3 regions of the Cellulosimicrobium sp. BMG9.23 genome follow, and region 3 is predicted to be linked to each of the others. Evidence: riboswitches for the same ligand, from Rfam matches in the RefSeq annotation. Region 3 holds a riboswitch; each other region holds the start of a gene.
The links. A riboswitch is a leader RNA that binds a small molecule or an ion and turns the genes downstream of it on or off. The one in region 3 is predicted to bind S-adenosylmethionine.
Positions count from the first base shown of each region.

Region 1 (5,861 bases), on a different contig from region 3:
GATCGAGTACCAGGTCGACGGCGGCGAGTGGATGCCGTACTCGAAGCAGATCTCGCTGCGCACCCCGGGTGAGCACACGATCACGTACCGCGCGACGGACGTCGCCGGCAACGTGTCGGCACCGCAGAGCGTCGTCGTCGACGTCGAGGGCGAGGACCCGGACCCCGGCGGTCCGGAGGTCACCGCGGGCATCGGCGGCAGCCGCAACCGCGACGGCGCGTTCGTCGGTCGCGCGACCGTGACGCTCACGGCCGTCGACGAGGAGTCGGGCGTCGACCGCACCGAGTTCCAGGTCGACGGCGGCACGTGGCAGCGCTACGCCGCACCGTTCGTCGTCGCGGCGGACGGCGAGCACGTCGTGCGCTACCGGGCGGTCAACGGCGCCGGCGAGACGTCGCAGACGGGCGAGGTGACGTTCACCGTCGTCCAGCTGCTGCGCGACCGCTGCCAGGGCTCGGACGTGCGGCCGACCGTCATCATCGACGGCAACGACAGCACGGTCGGCAACTTCGACGACGGCGAGGGCTGCACCGTCAACGACCACATCGCCGAGGACGGCGAGTACCCGACGCACCGCGAGTTCGTCCGCCACGTGCGCGAGGTGACGGCCGAGCTCGTGGACGCCGGAGTGCTCATCGGCGCCGAGCGGCAGTTGATCATCGCTGCGGCAGAGCTGTCGAACATCGGTCGCTGAGGCGCTGACGCGACACAGCACGGAACAGCGGGCCGCGCTCCCTCGGGGGCGCGGCCCGCTGCTGTGCCTGCCGCAGCGCCCAGGCCGGGGGCCGTCCGCCGAGCACGGGCTTGGCCACCGTTCTGCGGCACATTCGGTGGGTAGCCCCGTGATCGGCGGTGACTGATCGCGTGCTCGGCGGAAGAGGTGGCACCGAGTTGCGGCGTGTCGGTGGCGTCCGGTAGACATCTCCCCAGGTCCAGAGCGACCGGCGATACGCCCTCCGCGTGCCGGTCCGGCAACCGCGCCCCTCGCGCACGGTGCCCCAGGAGGAAGACCGGCCCTGGCCGACCGGCCGCGGGAAGAGCGAGGTCGTCGTCCCTCTCGGTCGCACCGCCGTGCGTCCGACCCGACGACGGCCCTGGACGAAGGGCCTCACCGATGTCCGTCACCACCACCCACTGGGTCCGCACCGACGACGCGTGCCGCGTCCTCCTCAGCGCCGACGCGCGGCTCCTGTGCCCCGTCCACACCGGCGTCCCCCGCCCGACGCCGTCCCGCGAGTGCGGCGTGCGTGGCGGGCTGACCCTGTGCCGCGTCTGCCTGCGGGGGCGCTCGTACTTCCGCGGCACGTTCCGGGTGCAGCGCTCGGTGTGCGACGAGTGCCTCGCCGTCGACGGCAGCATCACCTCGGCGCTGGGGGTGCCGTCCCTCGCTCCGCGCCACCAGGACGACCCCGGGAACACCCGCATGGGCGCCTACGTCACGCTCGTCTTCCCCGAGCGTTGGCGCCTTGCCCGTGCCTCGGGGCTTCCCGTCCTGCGGCTCGACCCGAACGCGCCCTACTGGGGGCAGCGGACCGTGCAGGACGGCGTCATCGAGGACGCGATGTTCTCGCGCCCCGAGCGCGTCTTCACCTGGCACGACGACTGGGTCGCGCACGGCACCTTCGACGACGCCGCCCGCCGCGAGGCCTACCTCGCGTGGGCCCGCGCGGTCCACCCGGCGAGCGCCGTCGCGACGGCGGTCGCGGGTGAAATCCGATGACCGCGGCGACGATCGTGCCCGGCGCGCGTGACGTCGACAGCCACGTGCGGTACGAACGGGTCATGCCGCGCGCGTACCCGTCCGACCCGACGTTCCCCGACGACGGCGGGGCCGAGCGTGCCGTGTGGGAGGCGCTCGTCGACCAGCTGCCCGACGACGTGGTCGTCGTCCACGGGCTGCACCTCCAGGAGGACGAGCACGAGTACGAGATCGACGTGCTCGTCGTCTGGCCCGGAGTCGGGATCGCGGCGATCGAGGTGAAGGGCGGGTACGTCGACCGGGTCGACGGCGCCTGGTACCAGGGCAGCGGCGAGCGGCGGCATCGCATCGAGCCACTGCGGCAGGTGCAGGGCGCGCGGCACGCGCTGCAGGCACTCCTGCGTCGCCGGGGTCTCTGGGCGGGGGAGGCGCGCACGGCGCACCTCGTGGCACTGCCGCACCGGTACGTGCCGGCCGACTGGGCCGCGCTCGACCTGCCACGCGACATGCTCGTCGACCGGGGCGACCTCGAGCGGCCTTACGGCGTGGCGGAGCGCGTCAAGCACGCGATCGAGCGCCACGGCCTGGGCCACGCGCCGCTCGCGGCCGACGACGTCCCGGACCTCGTCGAGTCGCTCGTCGGGGGCTTCCCCAGCCAGGCGGAGCACCTCACGCTCGCGGCGCAGCACGAGACGCGGCTCGAGCAGATGACGCGCGACCAGTCGCGCACACTGGACGCGCTCTCCGGCGTGCGGCGCATGCGCGTCGTGGGCGGTGCCGGGTCGGGGAAGACGTGGCTCGCCCTCGAGCAGGCGCGGCGTCGGGCGCGAGCCGGGGAGCGCGTCGCGCTCCTGTGCTACTCGCGCGGGCTCGGGCGGTACTTCGAGCGCATCGTGGAGCAGTGGCCGGCGCGGGACCGGCCCGCCTACGTCGGCCTGTTCCACGACCTGCCGCTCGAGTGGGGCGCGGAGCCCGGAGCCGACGACGACCCGGACTACTGGGAGCGGCGGCTGCCGCTGGCGCTCGGCGAGCTCGCGGACGGGCGTGGCCCGGGCGAGCTGTTCGACGCGGTCGTGGTCGACGAGGCGCAGGACTTCGGCGACCTGTGGTGGCCGTCGCTGCTGCGCTGCCTGCGCGACCAGGACGCCGGCGGGTTGCACGTCTTCATGGACGATGCGCAGCGCGTCTTCCCCCGCGAGGGTCGCGTGCCGCTCGAGCTCGTGCCCGTGACGCTGCACGAGAACCTGCGCTCGACGAAGCAGATCGCCCAGGTGTTCGGCGCGCTCTCTCCCGAACGCATCACGCCGCGCGGGATGGAGGGGCCGCCCGTCCGGGTCGTCGACGTGCCCGCGACCGACGCGATCGGCGCCGCCGACGATGCCGTGGAGGCCCTGCTCGACGAGGGCTGGGGAATCGGACAGCTCGCGCTGCTCGCGACGGGGCGTCGGCACCCGCAGCAGGTGAACGAGGTCCAGGCCGGCGGGCACGCGGCGTACTGGGACGCGTTCTTCGCCGAGGACGAGGTGTTCTACGGGCACGTCCTTGGGTTCAAGGGCCTCGAGCGGCCCGTCGTCGTGCTCGCGGTGAACGGCGTGCGGGACGAGTCGAGGGCGCGCGAGATGCTCTACACCGGGCTCTCGCGCGCGCGATCGTTGCTCGTCGTCGTAGGCGACCGGTCCTGGATCGAGCGCGTCGGCGGCGAGGCGGTACGTCGGCGGCTCGAGCGGGCGGACGAGTGGGCCCTCGGCTGACCCGGTTGACGCGACTCAGCTGACGGTGGACATCCGCTGCACGACCGACTGGAGCCCGCGCAGGTCCGAGTCGATCTCTGCCAGCGTGGACGTCGGCGGGAGCCGGTACCGGGCGCCGAACATGCACTCGCCGTGCTTGACCGCCTGACGCATGCCGAACCCTTTCCCGAGCCACCGCGGCGCGCCTCGTTCCACGACCTCGGCCTTCCAGCGTGCCTTGTCGCCCGGATCGGGTAGGCCCGGAGCTGTCGTGCGCCACGGCCGCCCGTCGGCAGGCCGCCCCAGCTCGTCGAGGACGGTGGCGCGGAACAGCCGTACGAGGAGGGACCAGTCGAAACGCTCCGACGTCCGGACGTCCTCCTGCCACAGTCCCAACCACACGGTCGGACCCTCGAGCCGATCCCGATACGGCCGTGCCGGGTCTGGACGCCAGCCCTGGGCGGTCAGGGACTCCTCGACTTCGAAGCCGACGACGTAACCCGGCACCGCCGATCGTGTCCGCACGCGAGCCACCCAGGAACCTCCGGCCGTCGATGGCACGAGGTCGTGCTCGAGCTCGGACCAGCGCCCGATCCGCCCCTCCAGCCAGACCGCGCGAGCGCGCAGGTCCAGCTCGAAGCCTGGCGGGTCGTCCCGGACGTCGTTCCACACGGTGTCCGGGCCGACGGACGGCACGAGGGCGGCGATCTGATCGGCCCACGCGCGCGCCGTCGTGCTCACCCACGGATCCGAGCTCTCGCCGTACGCACGTAGCAGGCCCTCCCACGTGCGTGACTCCCATCGCGACCCGCGCGGCAGCGACAAAGGAAATCCCTCCAGGTGAAGGAGCCAGTACCGGTCGGCTCCGGGGAACGCGGCCTCATAGCGCTCCAGCTGTTCCTTGCCGAGACCGGACAGCACCTTCGCCTCGATGACGGCGACGGGACTTCCCGTTTCAGGGCGAGCGACGAGGAGATCGAGTCGATCGGACCGCCGATCCTCTCCGGCGACGCTGACCTCCCGTCGAACCCCGATCTCTCCGTCCGTAGCGAGGAGCGCGAGCAGCGGGGCGGGATCCGTCTCGATGAGCGTCGCGAGAAGGTCGGACCAGCGGTTCTCGTTCGCCGCTGGAACCAAGAACCGGAGCGAAGGTGCTGCCATCTGTCGAGGGTCCCAGCACAGGTCGTGGCTCGCACGGGTACTTCTCCTGCACCGTTGCGCAGCGACCCGGCTCCACAGCTCGCGAGGGGTGCCCGACACCGGGTTCCGGGAATCCGATGGCGGTGGAACTCTGATCTCATGACGACAGTCGCCCAGCTCCGCAAGGCTGCGCTCGCACTGCCCGAGACCGTCGAGAAGCCGCACTTCGGGATGGTCGCGTTCAGGGTGCGCGACATGAGTTTCGCGTCGGTGACGAAGGACGACGTCGTCCAGCTCCACCTCCCCGCCGACGACGTCGAGCGGCTGCTCTCCGAGCACCCCGGTGCGACGCGGCTGACGCGAGGCGACTCCCTGCTCGGGGCCTGCGTTCCGCTCGCCGATGTGAACGGGCAGCAGCTCAACCACTGGGTGCGCCGGGCATGGCTCCACCGGGCGCCGAAGCGCCTCGCGGCGTCGGTCACGGCGGGGGACGCCGTCGAACCCGGACAGGTCGGCGACTTGCCTGCCAGCATCGGCGGGCCGGCCACGCGTGCGCTCGCGGGCGCGGGTCTCACGTCGCTGTCCGACGTCGCGCGACTGAGCGACCCTGAGCTGCTCGCCCTGCACGGGGTCGGGCCCAAGGCCGTGCGGCTGCTGCGGGAGGCGCTCGCGGCGCGCCGACCGTCGCGATAGCATCTCCTATCGGAGGTGGGCGCATGGGCGAGCGGTCTGCGGTCGAGAGAGCGTTCGAGGAGTACCTCGGCGCCTTGTCCGGCAGGGCGGACGCTCTGCGTGCCGAGGCTCGCGAGACCCTGAAGCGCGGCGCGCGCCAGGCGGCGGCGCTGGGGTGGAGCCAGCGACGGATCGCCGGTGCGCTCGGCCGGAGCCAACCGGAGGTCAAGCGGCTCCTCGACCGTTCCACCGGCACCGGCACCGGCACCGGCACCGGCACCGGCACCGGGATCGGAGCAACCGGAGCTGGCGCCGTCGTGCGCGACGAGCGTCCCTCGGCCCTCGACGACGTCCTGCGACGCAGGCGAGACGCCCTGGTCGACGCCGCGGCACGCCACGGCGCGCGGAACGTGCGGGTGTTCGGGTCCGTGGCGTCCGGGACGAACGGCGCCGGGTCGGACGTCGACCTGCTCGTGGACCTGGACGACGGCGTCGGACTGCTGGCACTCGGCGCCCTCCAGGTCGAGCTCGAAGAGATCCTCGGTCGCCCGGTCGACGTGGTGCCGGAACGGTCCCTGCGACCGGCAGTGCGCGCGACGGTCGAAGCGATCCAGTTGTGA
Region 1 is NZ_JBZGBZ010000005.1:413,170-419,030, reverse strand. It holds gene AC4H2G_RS10645 (OmpL47-type beta-barrel domain-containing protein) at 1-694, shown strand, start outside; SAM riboswitch class IV at 930-1,046, shown strand; gene AC4H2G_RS10640 (hypothetical protein) at 1,115-1,720, shown strand; gene AC4H2G_RS10635 (nuclease-related domain-containing DEAD/DEAH box helicase) at 1,717-3,450, shown strand; gene AC4H2G_RS10630 (PDDEXK-like family protein) at 3,466-4,590, opposite strand; gene AC4H2G_RS10625 (MmcQ/YjbR family DNA-binding protein) at 4,729-5,262, shown strand; gene AC4H2G_RS10620 (nucleotidyltransferase family protein) at 5,286-5,861, shown strand.
Region 1: another riboswitch for S-adenosylmethionine. It lies ahead of AC4H2G_RS10640 (hypothetical protein); the one in region 3 lies ahead of AC4H2G_RS02935 (rhodanese-like domain-containing protein).

Region 2 (5,861 bases), on a different contig from region 3:
ACGAGGGCGAAGAGGACGGTCACGAGCGTGTAGTCGTCGCCGCGCTGGTTGTTCCGGAGCGCCTGGTCGAAGAACTCGTCGGCGCGGGCGTCCGCCTCCGCGGCCTCGACCTCGCCGGGCGGCACGTAGGTCTCGAGCGCGAACGGGCTCGGGGCGGCCTCGGGGTTCTGCAACGGGCGCGACGCCAGCCACTCCTCGAAGGCCGGCTCGAAGTGCGGCGTGAAGCGCTCTCGCGCGAAGTCCTCGAGCTCGGTGTCCTCGGTCGCGTACGCCTCGAGCCACAGGCTGAAGACCTGGAGGTCGACCGCGCGCGCGGCCTCCGCCTTCGTCGCCTCGGTCGACGCCTCGATGCGCTGGGAGGACGCGCGCGAGAAGGCGATCGACATCTCGCCGCCCCACTTGCTCGCCTCGAAGCCGCTCCAGGCCGTGAGGACGGCCGTGACGGAGAGAAGGATCACCGTCACGGTCTCCCGGAGAGACCTCCCGCTCTTGCCCACCTCGTCGTCGACCACGGCAGGACAGTAGCCCGGGCCGCCGGGCCGCGCGCGGCGGACGGCTCAGCAGCACGACGACGCGCGAGCTGGCGCGCAGGGATCAGCCGACGCGGCGTCGCAGCCCGAGCAGGACGCCGCCGACGAGCAGCGCCGCGAGCGCCACCGCGAGCAGGGCGCCCACGTCGGAGCCCGTCGCCGCCATCTCGCCGCCGCCGTCCGCGTCGGCGCTCGGTGTGTCGTCGGTGCCGCCCGTGGGGTCGTCCGTGGGCGGGACGGTCGGCGTCGGCGTGGGGGTCGGGGTGGGGGTGGGCGTCGGTGTGGGGGTGGGCGTCGGAGGGACCTCGACCGTGTTCACGGCGGTGCACTCGACGTCCGCGCCGTCGTCGACCTGAACGGTGTCGGCGTCGACCAGCTCGCCGCCGTCGCAGACCCATTCCTCCTGGGTGTAGTCCCAGTCGCTGCCGGACTCCGAGAGGTCGTACGTGCCCTGCGCGACGGGCACGGCGGTGACGTCCTCGTTGCCGTCGAACCCGGAGATCGCCGTCGGGCCCGCCGCGGTGAGCTCCCAGTCGTCGACGGGCACGACGTCGTCGACGACCTGCTTGTGCAGCGTCAGCGTGCCCGCGAGCCAGTGGTTCGTCACCGTGCAGGTCACGTCGTCGCCCGGCTCGACGACGACCGTCGACACGAGCGAGCCGCCGCTCTGGGGCGTCTGCACCACGCGCGCGTCGTCGCAGACCCAGCGCAGCGCCGTCCACCCGTCCGGGCCGCCGGACTCGGTGAGCAGGTAGCGCCCGGCCGGGACGGCGACGTGCGAGACGTCGGGCGAGCCGGTCGCGCCCGAGAGCGTCGAGTCCGCGCCGACGGCCGTCAGGGTCCAGTCCGTCGCGACGGCGTCGCCCGTGTACCCGCGGTCGTCGAGCTCCTTGACGAGCGTGAGGTGCGGCAGCTCGGCGCGGTTCGTGGCCACGCACGTGACGTCGTCGCCGGGGCCGAGCGTCACGGTGGACCCCTCGACGGGCGTCGGCCCGCAGGTCCACCCCTCCGACACGTAGCCGCCGTACCCGCCCGACTCCGCGAGCGTGTACGTCCCCGGCGGCAGCGGGACGCTCGTGACCTCCGCGCTGCCCGCGGCACCCTGCGCCACCGTCTCTCCGGCCGCATCGGCGGCGCTGAGCGTCCACGCCGCCGGGTCCGCCGACCCGCCGGCGACGACCTTGACGAGCGTGAGCGTCGACTCGACGTAGGTGTTCGTCACCGTGCACACGACGTCCTCGTCCGCGCCGATCACGACGCTCGAACCCTCCTGCAACAGACCGCCCTCGCACACCCAGCCCTCGGACTCGTACCCCGGCGGTCCGCCCGTCTCGGCGAGCTGGTGCACGCCCTCGCCCACGTCCACCTGCGTCACCGCGACGCTGCCCGACGGTCCCGAGATCGTCCCGGGCTCGCCGTCGGCCTGGGGACCCGTCGCGGAGAGGGTCCAGTCCCCGGGGGCCGCCGGGCCGCCGTCGACCACCTTGACGAGCGTGAGGAGCGACGGCAGCGGGGTGTTCGTGATCGTGCACTCGACGTCGGCGCCCGCGCCGATCGTCACGACGTCGCCGGCCACCGGGGCGCCCGTGCACACCCACGGTCCGGCCTCGAAGCCGCTCCACCCGTCCTCGCTCAGGGTGTAGGCGCCGGCGGGGACGAAGACGTCCGTCACGGCGTCGGACCCGGACGGGCCGCTCACCGTCACCGAATCGTCGGGGTCGGGACCCCCGGTCGCGGTGAGCGTCCAGTGCTCGGGCTGGGCGAAGAGCTCGCCCTCGAGGAGCTTGGTGAGCGTGAGCGTCGCGCCGACCCACGTGTTCGTGGCCGTGCACACCACGTCCTCGCCGTCCTGGACCGTCACGGCGCCGCCGGACCCGTCACCCGACGCCGCGCCGGTGCAGGACCACGCGCCGTCGTACCCTGCGGGCCCGTCCTCGGTGAGCGTGTACGACCCCGGCTCCACCTCGACCGCCGTGACCGTCGGCTCGCCCGTCGCGCCCGTGAGCGTCGACGGACCCGTCGCCGTGAGGTCCCAGTCCGCGGCCGTCGCCGGCCCGCCGACGACCTCCTTGACGAGGGTCAGCGTCGGGACCGTGGGGGTCACCGGACCGACGTTCGTCACGGTGCACGTCACCGAGTCGGCGAGGTCGATCGTCACGGTCGACCCGTCGACCTCCGCGCCCTCGCACGCCCACCCGTCGTTGCGGTAGCCGTCCGGTCCGCCCTCCTCGGACAGCGTGTACTGCCCGATCCGGACCTCCTGGTTCGTCACCTCGTCGGAGCCGGACGGCCCGCCGATCGACGACGGACCCTGCGCGCGCAGGGTCCAGTCCTCGGGCGAGGCCGTGCCGCCGACGACGTCCTTGACGAGCGTCAGCGTGGGAGAGACGGCCTCGTTGTCGACCGTGCACGTGAGCGTGCCACCCGGGGGGACGACGACCTCGGGGGTCGGGTCGAGGATGTCGTCACCCCCGCAGTTCCAGCTGAAGAACCGGAATCCCGAGACGCCGCCGCTCTCCCAGATCCGGTAGGTCCCGGCAGGCACCTGGAGCGACTGCACGCCGTTGAGCCCGTCGCCCTCGATGAGCTCGCCCGTGGCGACGTTCTGCGCGTGCATCGTCCACAGCTCGCGCCGGCCTTCGGACGAGCCCGTGTCGCGGTTCTCGATGCGCTTGAAGAGGGAGAGGGTACCCGTGCCGGTCTGCGCCGCCGCCGTGAGCGCCGCGGGGATCGCGAGCACCAGGACGAGGGCGAGCGCGAGGAGCGCGGCACCGGCCGTGGCGAGGGGGTGGACGGCGCGGACCGCCGGGGACGAGCGATGGTGCACGGGTCGAGACCTCCGTCACAGGGAACGGCACGAACCTATCCCCCGCCCTGCGCGCCCGCCCGGCGACGAGCCGAGACGCGATCAGTCGATCAACCGCCCGTAGACGAACATGTCGCGACGCTCCCCGCCGACCCGCTGCCACCCCCGCAGCAGCCCTTCCCGGACGAAGCCGGCGCCCTCTGCGGCGCGCCACGAGCCCTCGTTCCACGGCTCGACGAAGAGGTCCGCGCGTTCGATGCCCGGCAGTCCCAGCGCCCAGTCCGCGGCAGCGCGCAGAGCCGCGCCCGCGTAGCCGCGACGTCGACGGCTCGCCGCCACCCAGTACCCGAGGCTGACGCGTCCGTGGTCGGCGTCGCGCAGGAGGACGGAGAGCTGCCCGACGGCGCGGTCGTCGTCGGCCGTCGCGACGACGAACGAGTAGCCGACCCCCTCGGCCAGCCGCCGGCGCTGCCGCGCGACGTACGCGTCCACGGCCGCGGCGTCCGGCGTGCGCGGGACCGTGGTCACGAGCGGGATCAGCGGGTCCTGCGACGCCTCGACCACGACGTGCGCGTCCTCGGGGCGCCAGGCGCGGAGCCGGACGGGTGGCGCGTCGAGGGTCGGGGTCCGGTCGTCGTCCACGGCGGTGTCGTCGTCCACGGCGGCATCATCGCGCATCCGTGCGCGAGGCATCTCATCAGACGAGCGCACTCGACCGCATGGCGGATACCGCTTAGGATCGGGTGAACCATCCAGAGCGGTCGAGAGTCCTGGCTCGACGACACCGCAGCAACCCGCCGACGGAAGCCTCCCGAGGACAAAGGTGCTAACGCCAGGGTCGATGGAGTGACTATGGTCAACGAGGCATCTTTCGCGCACCGTCCGGGCAGCCCGTGCCCGACGGCGAGCGCTCCCGTCCGCACGTCGACACACCCGGGCGCGCAGCACCCGGGCGAGGTCGCGCCGTGAGCGTCGCGGACGCCGTCCGGCGCGCCCACGCCGAGACGGCGAGGCCCACGGTCTCGTTCGAGCTCATGCCGCCTCGCCGCCCGGACGCCGCGCCGAAGTTCTGGGAGACCGCGCGGCGGCTCGTCGCGACGCAGCCGGACTTCCTCTCCGTGACGTACGGCGCGGCGGGCAACGACCGGCAGACCTCGCTCGACGTCATCGGCCGGCTCCTGCAGGGCACGCCCGTGCACGCGATCGCGCACCTCACGTGCGTGGGTGCGTCGCGCGAGCACGTGCAGGACGTCATCACCGACTTCCTCGACGCGGGCGTCCGCAGCTTCCTCGCGCTGCGCGGCGACCCGCCCACGGACCAGCCGGACTGGCGTCCCGCGCCCGACGGCGTGGGGTCGAGCATCGAGCTCGTCGCGCTCCTGCGCGAGGTCGAGGCCTCGCGCTGCGCGGCGAACCCGTCGCTCGCGCTCCGCAGCGCGGCCCGACCGCTGACGATCGCCGTCGCGACGTTCGTGGACGGGAACCGGGCCGCCGGCACCACGCGGTCGCAGGAGGTGCAGCGCCTCCTGCAGAAGCAGCAGGCAGGCGCGAGCTTCGCGATCACGCAGCTGTTCTACGACGCGTCGTCGTACACCGACTTCGTCGCGGAGGCCCGCGCGGCCGGCGTGACGATCCCCATCCTCGCCGGGCTGCTGCCCACGACGGAGCCACGCAGGCTCCGTCGCGTCGAGGAGCTCACGGGTGTCCCCGCCCCCCAGCACCTGCTGGACGCGCTCGACGCCCTGCCCGATCCCGAGGCGCAGCACGCCTACGGGACCGCGTACTCGTCCGACCTCGCGCAGCGCGTCCTCGACGCCGGTGCGCCGGGCCTGCACGTGTACACGTTCAACAAGTACCGCGCCGCTCTTGACCTGCTCGAGGGTGTTCACCTCGGCGGCGGCACGTCCGGGACCGACGGCAGCACCTCGAACGGCGCCGTCGACCCGAACGTCCCGGACCTGGCCAGCGGGCCGTGGGTCACCGGCACCTCCCTGCCCACGACGGGCGTCGCCGCACGTGGCGGACCCGTCTGACCGGTCCTCAGGACCAGCAAGAGGTTTCGATCATGGCCACTTCCGTACCCTCCCCTACCCACCTTCCGGTCGCGTTCCCCGCGGGCACCGTCCTCGGCTATCCCCGCATCGGGCGTCGGCGTGAGCTCAAGAAGGCCGTCGAGGCGTTCTGGGCCGGGCGCACGAGCGCCGACGAGCTCGAGGCCACGGCCCGCGAGCTGCGCCTCGCCACCGTCCGCCGGCTCGTCGAGCTCGGCCTCGGCGCCGACGACGCATCCGTCCCCGGCTCGTTCTCCTACTACGACCAGGTGCTCGACGTCGTCGCGACGCTCGGTGCCGTGCCGTCCCGGTTCGCCGGGCTCACCGACGCCGACGGCCGGCTCGACCTCCCGGGGTACTTCACCGTGGCCCGCGGCGCCGGCGAGGACGCGCCGCTCGAGATGACCAAGTGGTTCGACACGAACTACCACTACCTCGTGCCCGAGATCGGCCCGGACACCCCGATCCGGTTCG
Region 2 is NZ_JBZGBZ010000003.1:278,422-284,282, reverse strand. It holds gene AC4H2G_RS05680 (hypothetical protein) at 1-512, opposite strand, end outside; gene AC4H2G_RS05675 (prealbumin-like fold domain-containing protein) at 595-3,357, opposite strand; gene AC4H2G_RS05670 (GNAT family N-acetyltransferase) at 3,439-3,996, opposite strand; SAM riboswitch class I at 4,082-4,184, shown strand; gene AC4H2G_RS05665 (methylenetetrahydrofolate reductase) at 4,302-5,369, shown strand; gene metE (5-methyltetrahydropteroyltriglutamate--homocysteine S-methyltransferase) at 5,402-5,861, shown strand, end outside.
Region 2: another riboswitch for S-adenosylmethionine. It lies ahead of AC4H2G_RS05665 (methylenetetrahydrofolate reductase); the one in region 3 lies ahead of AC4H2G_RS02935 (rhodanese-like domain-containing protein).

Region 3 (5,861 bases):
GAACGTCGGCGTCTTGCCGCCGCCGTCGCGACGTCGGAAGAGCGCGCGCGGATCGCGAGGGAGCTGCACGACGTCGTGACGCACCACGTGACGGCGATGGTCGTGCAGGCCGACGCCGCGCAGTACCTCCTGCCCGCGACGCCGGACCGCGCGACCGAGGGACTCGTCGCGATCAGCGACACCGGACGACGCGCCCTGACGGAGCTCCGGTACCTGCTGGGTGTGCTCGAGGCGACGGGCGAGTCGACGCCCGCAGGGCGGGTGCCCGTCTTCGGCCGGGTGGGCGACCTCGTCGAGCAGGCCCGCCGGTCGGGCCAGCCGGTGGAGTGGAGCGAGGAGGGCGGACCGCGCGCCCTGCCCGACGCCGTCGAGCTCGCCGCCTACCGGGTGGTGCAGGAGGGGCTCACCAACGCGCTCAAGCACGCCCCCGGTCGGCCGACCACCGTCAGCCTTTGCCACGGCCCCGAGCACCTCGAGACCGAGGTGACCACCGGCGGCCCCGCCTCGTCGGCCGTCACGGCCGCCACGGCTGGCTCTCGGATGGCGGTGGGACCGCCCGCCGGCCGCGGCCTCGCCGGTCTGCGTGAACGTGTCCGCGTCCTCGACGGCGAGCTGGAAGCCGGCCCGACGCCCGACGGCGGGTTCCGCGTGCGGGCCCTGATCCCCACCGCCCCGACCAGGAGCAGCCCATGACCGTCCCGCCGACCGCTTCACGACCCCCGATCCGCGTCCTGGTGTGCGAGGACCAGGAGCTGGTGCGCGTCGGTTACGTCACCATCTTCTCGGCGCAGCCCGACATGGAGGTCGTCGGCGAGGCGGAGGACGGGCGCGCGGCCGTCGACGCCGCGCGGCGGCTGCACCCCGACGTCGTGGTCATGGACATCCGGATGCCCGTGCTGGACGGCATCGAGGCGACGCGGCAGATCGCGGGCCCGGACGCCGAGACGCCGGCCAAGGTGCTGATGGTCACCACCTTCAACGTCGACGAGTACGTCTACGAGGCGCTGCGCGCGGGGGCGAGCGGGTTCCTGCTCAAGGACGCTCCGCCCTCCGAGCTGGTCGACGGCATCCGGACGATCGCCCGGGGCGAGTCCCTGCTGGCGCCGTCCGTCACCCGCACCCTCATCGGCCGCTACGCCGAGCGGGTGCGGCCGACCGACACGTCCCGTCGCGCGAGGGACGAGGTCGTGCGCAGCCTGACCCCGCGCGAGCTGGAGGTGCTCGAGCAGCTCGCCGCCGGGCTGTCCAACGCGGAGATCGCGAGAGAGCTCGTCATCACGCCCGAGACGGTCAAGACGTACGTGTCCCGGATCCTGGCCAAGCTCGGCTTGCGCGACAGGGTGCAGGCGGTCGTGCTCGCCTACCGGGTCGGTCTGGTCTCGGTGACCGACGAGGCGTGACGTCCTGGGCGGTCGTCGGGTCGGCGCGCGACGAAGACCCACTCCCGGCCCGGCCGGTCCGGCGCGTCGCGCACGTCCTCGACGACGAACCCGCACGCGGCGAGCGACGCCTCGACCTCCTCGCCCGAGCGGAACCGCAGCGTCGAGTCGGAGTGGAGCACGCGCCCGTCGGGCAGGACGGTGGTGTCGTGGAACGACACGAGCGGGAGCGCGACGTCCGTCAGCGCGGTCCAGCTCTCGACGATCCCGATGCCCGGGACGTCGACCCGGACGAACGTCTCGTCGCGCACCCAGCCCTCCCAGGCCCGACGCGCGGGCACGCGGGTCTCGAGGACCACGTGTCCGCCCGGGGCGAGGGCCGCGCGCACGCCACGCAGCGTCGCCGTCCACGCGTCGTCGGTCAGGAACACCTGCGCGACGTTCGCGGTCATCGTGGCGAGGCCGACCTGCACGGGAGGGAGCGCGGTCGCGTCGCCGTGGAGCCAGCGCACACCCGCGGCCCCGGGCTTCGTCCGCGCGACCTCGAGCGACGCACCGGCAGGGTCCACGCCAACCACGTCGACCCCGCGCAGCGCGAGCCGGCACGCGAACGTGCCGGTCCCGCACCCCACGTCCAGCACGGACCTCGCGCCGAGCTCGTCGACGATCGCCACGTACGCGTCGAGGTCGGAGCGGTCAGGGTCGAGCGGGTCGTACAGCGCAGCGAGGGTCGGGTCGTCGAAGATCGCGTCGGGCACGCCCGCGACGCTAGGCGTGCGGCCCTCCGTCGTCCACGGCATTCTTCGCGCCGGCCACGCGCTCGGGTGGGGAGGTCAGGCGTGCAGCGCCTGCTCGACGTCCTCGATCACGTCGAGCGGGTCCTCGAGGCCCACGGACAGCCGGACCGTCGTCTCGGCGATCCCGACGACGGCGCGGCCCTCGGGCCCGAGCTTGCGGTGCGTCGTCGTGGCCGGGTGCGTGACCATGGACTTCGCGTCGCCCAGGTTGTTGGAGATGTCCACGACCTGCAGCGCGTCGAGGAACGTGAACGCGCGCTTCTTCAGGAGGTCGGGGTCAGTCTTCGGGTCGTCGGCACCCGCCACGTCGAGGTCGAACGTCACGACCGTCCCGCCACCGGTCTGCTGCGAGCGCGCGAGCTCGACCTGCGGGTGGGACTCGAGGAACGGGTAGCGCACGCGTGCGATCCCCGGCAGCTCCTCGAGCACGCGCGCGATCCGCTCGGCCCCGGCGTTCTGCGCCGCGACGCGCACCGGCATCGTCTCCAGACCCTTGAGCAGCACCCACGCGTTGAACGCCGAGAGCGTCGGGCCCGTGTTGCGGATGAACGTCTGCACCGGCCCGCCGATGTACTCCTCGGTGCCGAGGATCGCGCCGCCGAGCACGCGGCCCTGTCCGTCGATGTGCTTCGTCGCGGAGTACACGACGACGTCCGCGCCGAGCTTGAGCGGCTTCTGCATGAGCGGCGTGGCGAACACGTTGTCGAGCACGACGACCGCGCCCGCGGCGTGCGCGAGCTCGCTCACGCGCCGCGCGTCGACGATGTCCTGCATGGGGTTCGACGGCGTCTCGAAGAACACGACGTCCGCGGGCGTCGAGAGCGCCTCCTCCCACTGCGACAGCACGTGGCCGTCGACGTAGTCGGTCCGCACGCCCCACTTGGCGAAGATCTCGTCGAAGATCACGACGCTCGACCCGAACAGCGCGCGGGCCGCCACGATCCGCGACCCCGACTGCACGAGCGCCGCGAGCGACGTGAAGACGGCCGACATGCCGGACGCCGTCGCGTAGCACGCCTCCGCGCCCTCGATCAGTCGCAGCCGCTCCTCGAACGTGTGCACGGTCGGGTTGCCGTACCGGGAGTACACGAACCGGTCGAGCTCGCCCTTGAAGGCGGCCTCGGCGTCGGACGCGCGGTCGTACGTGTAGCCCTGCGTGAGGAACAGCGCCTCGGACGTCTCCTGGAACTCCGTGCGCGCGTTGCCGCCGCGCACGGCGAGCGTCGCGGGGCGGGCGCTCGCGGGCAGCGGCTTGCGGCCGGAGCCGCCCGGGACCTGCCCGACGCCGTCTCCCCCGCTCACCGACCGGCCTCGCCCTCGGCGTAGGTGGTGGTGGGCAGACCGCGGACCTTCCAGCCCTCGGCGTCGCGCACGCCGGAGAAGCCGGGCGCGCCCTCGAAGCCTTCGAGGATGTTGTACGACGGACCGAGGCCGGCCGCGGTCGCCGCCCGCGCCGCGCCGATCGAGCGCTGGCCGGAGCGGCACAGGAACACGACGGCGCGCTCGTCGCCCGGGGTGAGGCCGGCCTGGGTGAGCCGGTCCACGAACGCGGGGTTGGGCCCGAACGGCGTCACCCACTCGTCGAAGACGACCTCGCGGCCGAGGTCCGCGACGTCGGGCACGCCGACGGTGCGCCACTCACCCTCGGTGCGGACGTCCACGAGGACGGCACGCTCGTCGGCGGCGAGCAGGTCCCAGGCCTCCTGCGGCGTGATGTCGCCGGCGTAGCCGACGGCGGGTCGGGGGGTCAGGTCGCTCATGGTTCTCCTCCATCGATCGTGGCAGTAGCACCCTCGCCCGGTGCGCCGTGTGATGGCTGGCGCGACCGGGGGGTTGCTGCGGCGTCGACGTGCCACGTCACTCGGCCGCTCCGGATGGTTGCTCGGATCGTACGTCACGGTGCCCGGTCGCCGGAACGTGCGTCTCGCGTCGTGGGAAGGTCCGACGGCCAGGCCGCTGTCCCGCGATGCGAGACCCCCTGCCCACCGGTTGACACGATCGCGGGCCCTCCCACATCCTGGATGACAGGTCATGAGTGCCAGCGTGAAACCCCGGTTTGCTGGCCGGCAACCCTCCTCTCGCGGCGGGGTGCCCCGGGTGACGACCGGGCCGCACGCCGACCGGCGCGCGGCAAGCGCGGGGAGCACCTCCCCGACACGACCTCGGAGGACCGTGCCATGACTGCTCTCGCCGAACGCTCCTGTCCGACGGCGGACGCTGCCCTCTCGCTCGGTGACGTCGCCGCGCTGCCCGCCCTGCTCCCCGTCGTGGGCAGCGACACGCTCGTCCCGCTCGTCGACGGCCGCAGCGTCCCGTACGCGAACCTCGACGTGGCGGCGTCGGCGCCGGCGCTGCGCTCCGTGGCCGACCGGGTCACCGAGGTCCTGCCGCTGTACGCGAGCGTGCACCGCGGGGCGGGCTACCTCTCCCAGGTGTCGACGGCGCTCTACGAGGCCGCGCGTCGCACGATCGGGTCGTTCGTCGGCGCGCGCGAGGAGGACGTCACCGTCGTCACGCGCAACACGACCGACTCGCTCAACCTCCTCGCGGGCTGCGTCCAGGCGAACCCCGACGGGTCGCCCGGCCGGGTGCTCGTCCTCGACGTCGAGCACCACGCGAACCTCCTGCCCTGGCAGCGGGCGGGTGGTGCGACGGTCCTTGCCGGCGGCGTGAGCGTCGCGGAGACGCTGTCGGGCCTGCGCGCCGAGCTCGCGCGGTTCGACTACGCGCTCCTCGCGGTGACGGGCGCGTCGAACGTCACGGGCGAGTCGCTGCCCGTCGCGGACGTCGTGCGGATCGCGCACGACGCCGGGGCGCGGGTCGTGCTCGACGGCGCGCAGCTCGTCCCGCACCGCGGGTTCTCGCTGGCCGCGACCGGCGTCGACTACGTCGCCTTCTCGGGTCACAAGGCGTACGCGCCGTTCGGCGCGGGCGCGCTCGTCGGGCGCCGCGACTGGCTCGACGCGGGCACGCCGTACCTCGCGGGCGGCGGCGCGGTGCGTCAGGTGCGTGTCGACGCCACCGACTGGCAGCCGGCGCCGGCGCGTCACGAGGCCGGGTCGCCCAACGTCGTGGGCGCCGTCGCGCTCGCCGCCGCGTGCGACGCCCTCGGCGGTCTGGACGCCGCAGCCCTGCACGAGCACGAGGCGGCGCTGCGCGCGGCGCTCGTCGACGGGCTGTCCGCGATCGACGGCGTGCGGGTCGTGAGCGTGTGGCCGGACGCCGTCGACCCGGTGGGCGTCGTGACGTTCTCCGTGACGGGCCACGACCCGGGCCTCGTCGCGGCGTACCTGTCGGCGGAGCACGGCATCGGCGTCCGCGACGGCCGGTTCTGCGCGCACCCGCTGCTCGCGCGCCTCGGGTACGACGCCGGGGCCGTCCGCGCGTCGGTCGGCGTGGGGACGTCGGGCGCGGAGGTGGTGCGTCTCGTCGACGCGGTGCGCGCGTACGTCGAGGAGGGGCCGCAGGTCGGGTACGCCGTGGTCGACGGGTGCTGGACCGTCGTCGACGACCCACGCCCGGTGCCGTCCGGGTCCGGTCTGGACGGGCTGTTCGCGACCGCCGCGGCGGGCCTCCTCGCCGACGCCGCAGGGTGCGGCCCGGCCGACTGACCCGAGAGAGCGACCCCCGGCCGAGAGAGCGATCCCCAGTTGAGGGCGCGACGAGGGCCCCGCCGCACGGCGGA
Region 3 is NZ_JBZGBZ010000002.1:186,463-192,323, reverse strand. It holds gene AC4H2G_RS02955 (sensor histidine kinase) at 1-693, shown strand, start outside; gene AC4H2G_RS02950 (response regulator) at 690-1,400, shown strand; gene AC4H2G_RS02945 (class I SAM-dependent methyltransferase) at 1,361-2,137, opposite strand; gene AC4H2G_RS02940 (O-succinylhomoserine sulfhydrylase) at 2,213-3,478, opposite strand; gene AC4H2G_RS02935 (rhodanese-like domain-containing protein) at 3,475-3,936, opposite strand; SAM riboswitch class I at 3,943-4,057, opposite strand; SAM riboswitch class IV at 4,204-4,319, shown strand; gene AC4H2G_RS02930 (aminotransferase class V-fold PLP-dependent enzyme) at 4,354-5,787, shown strand.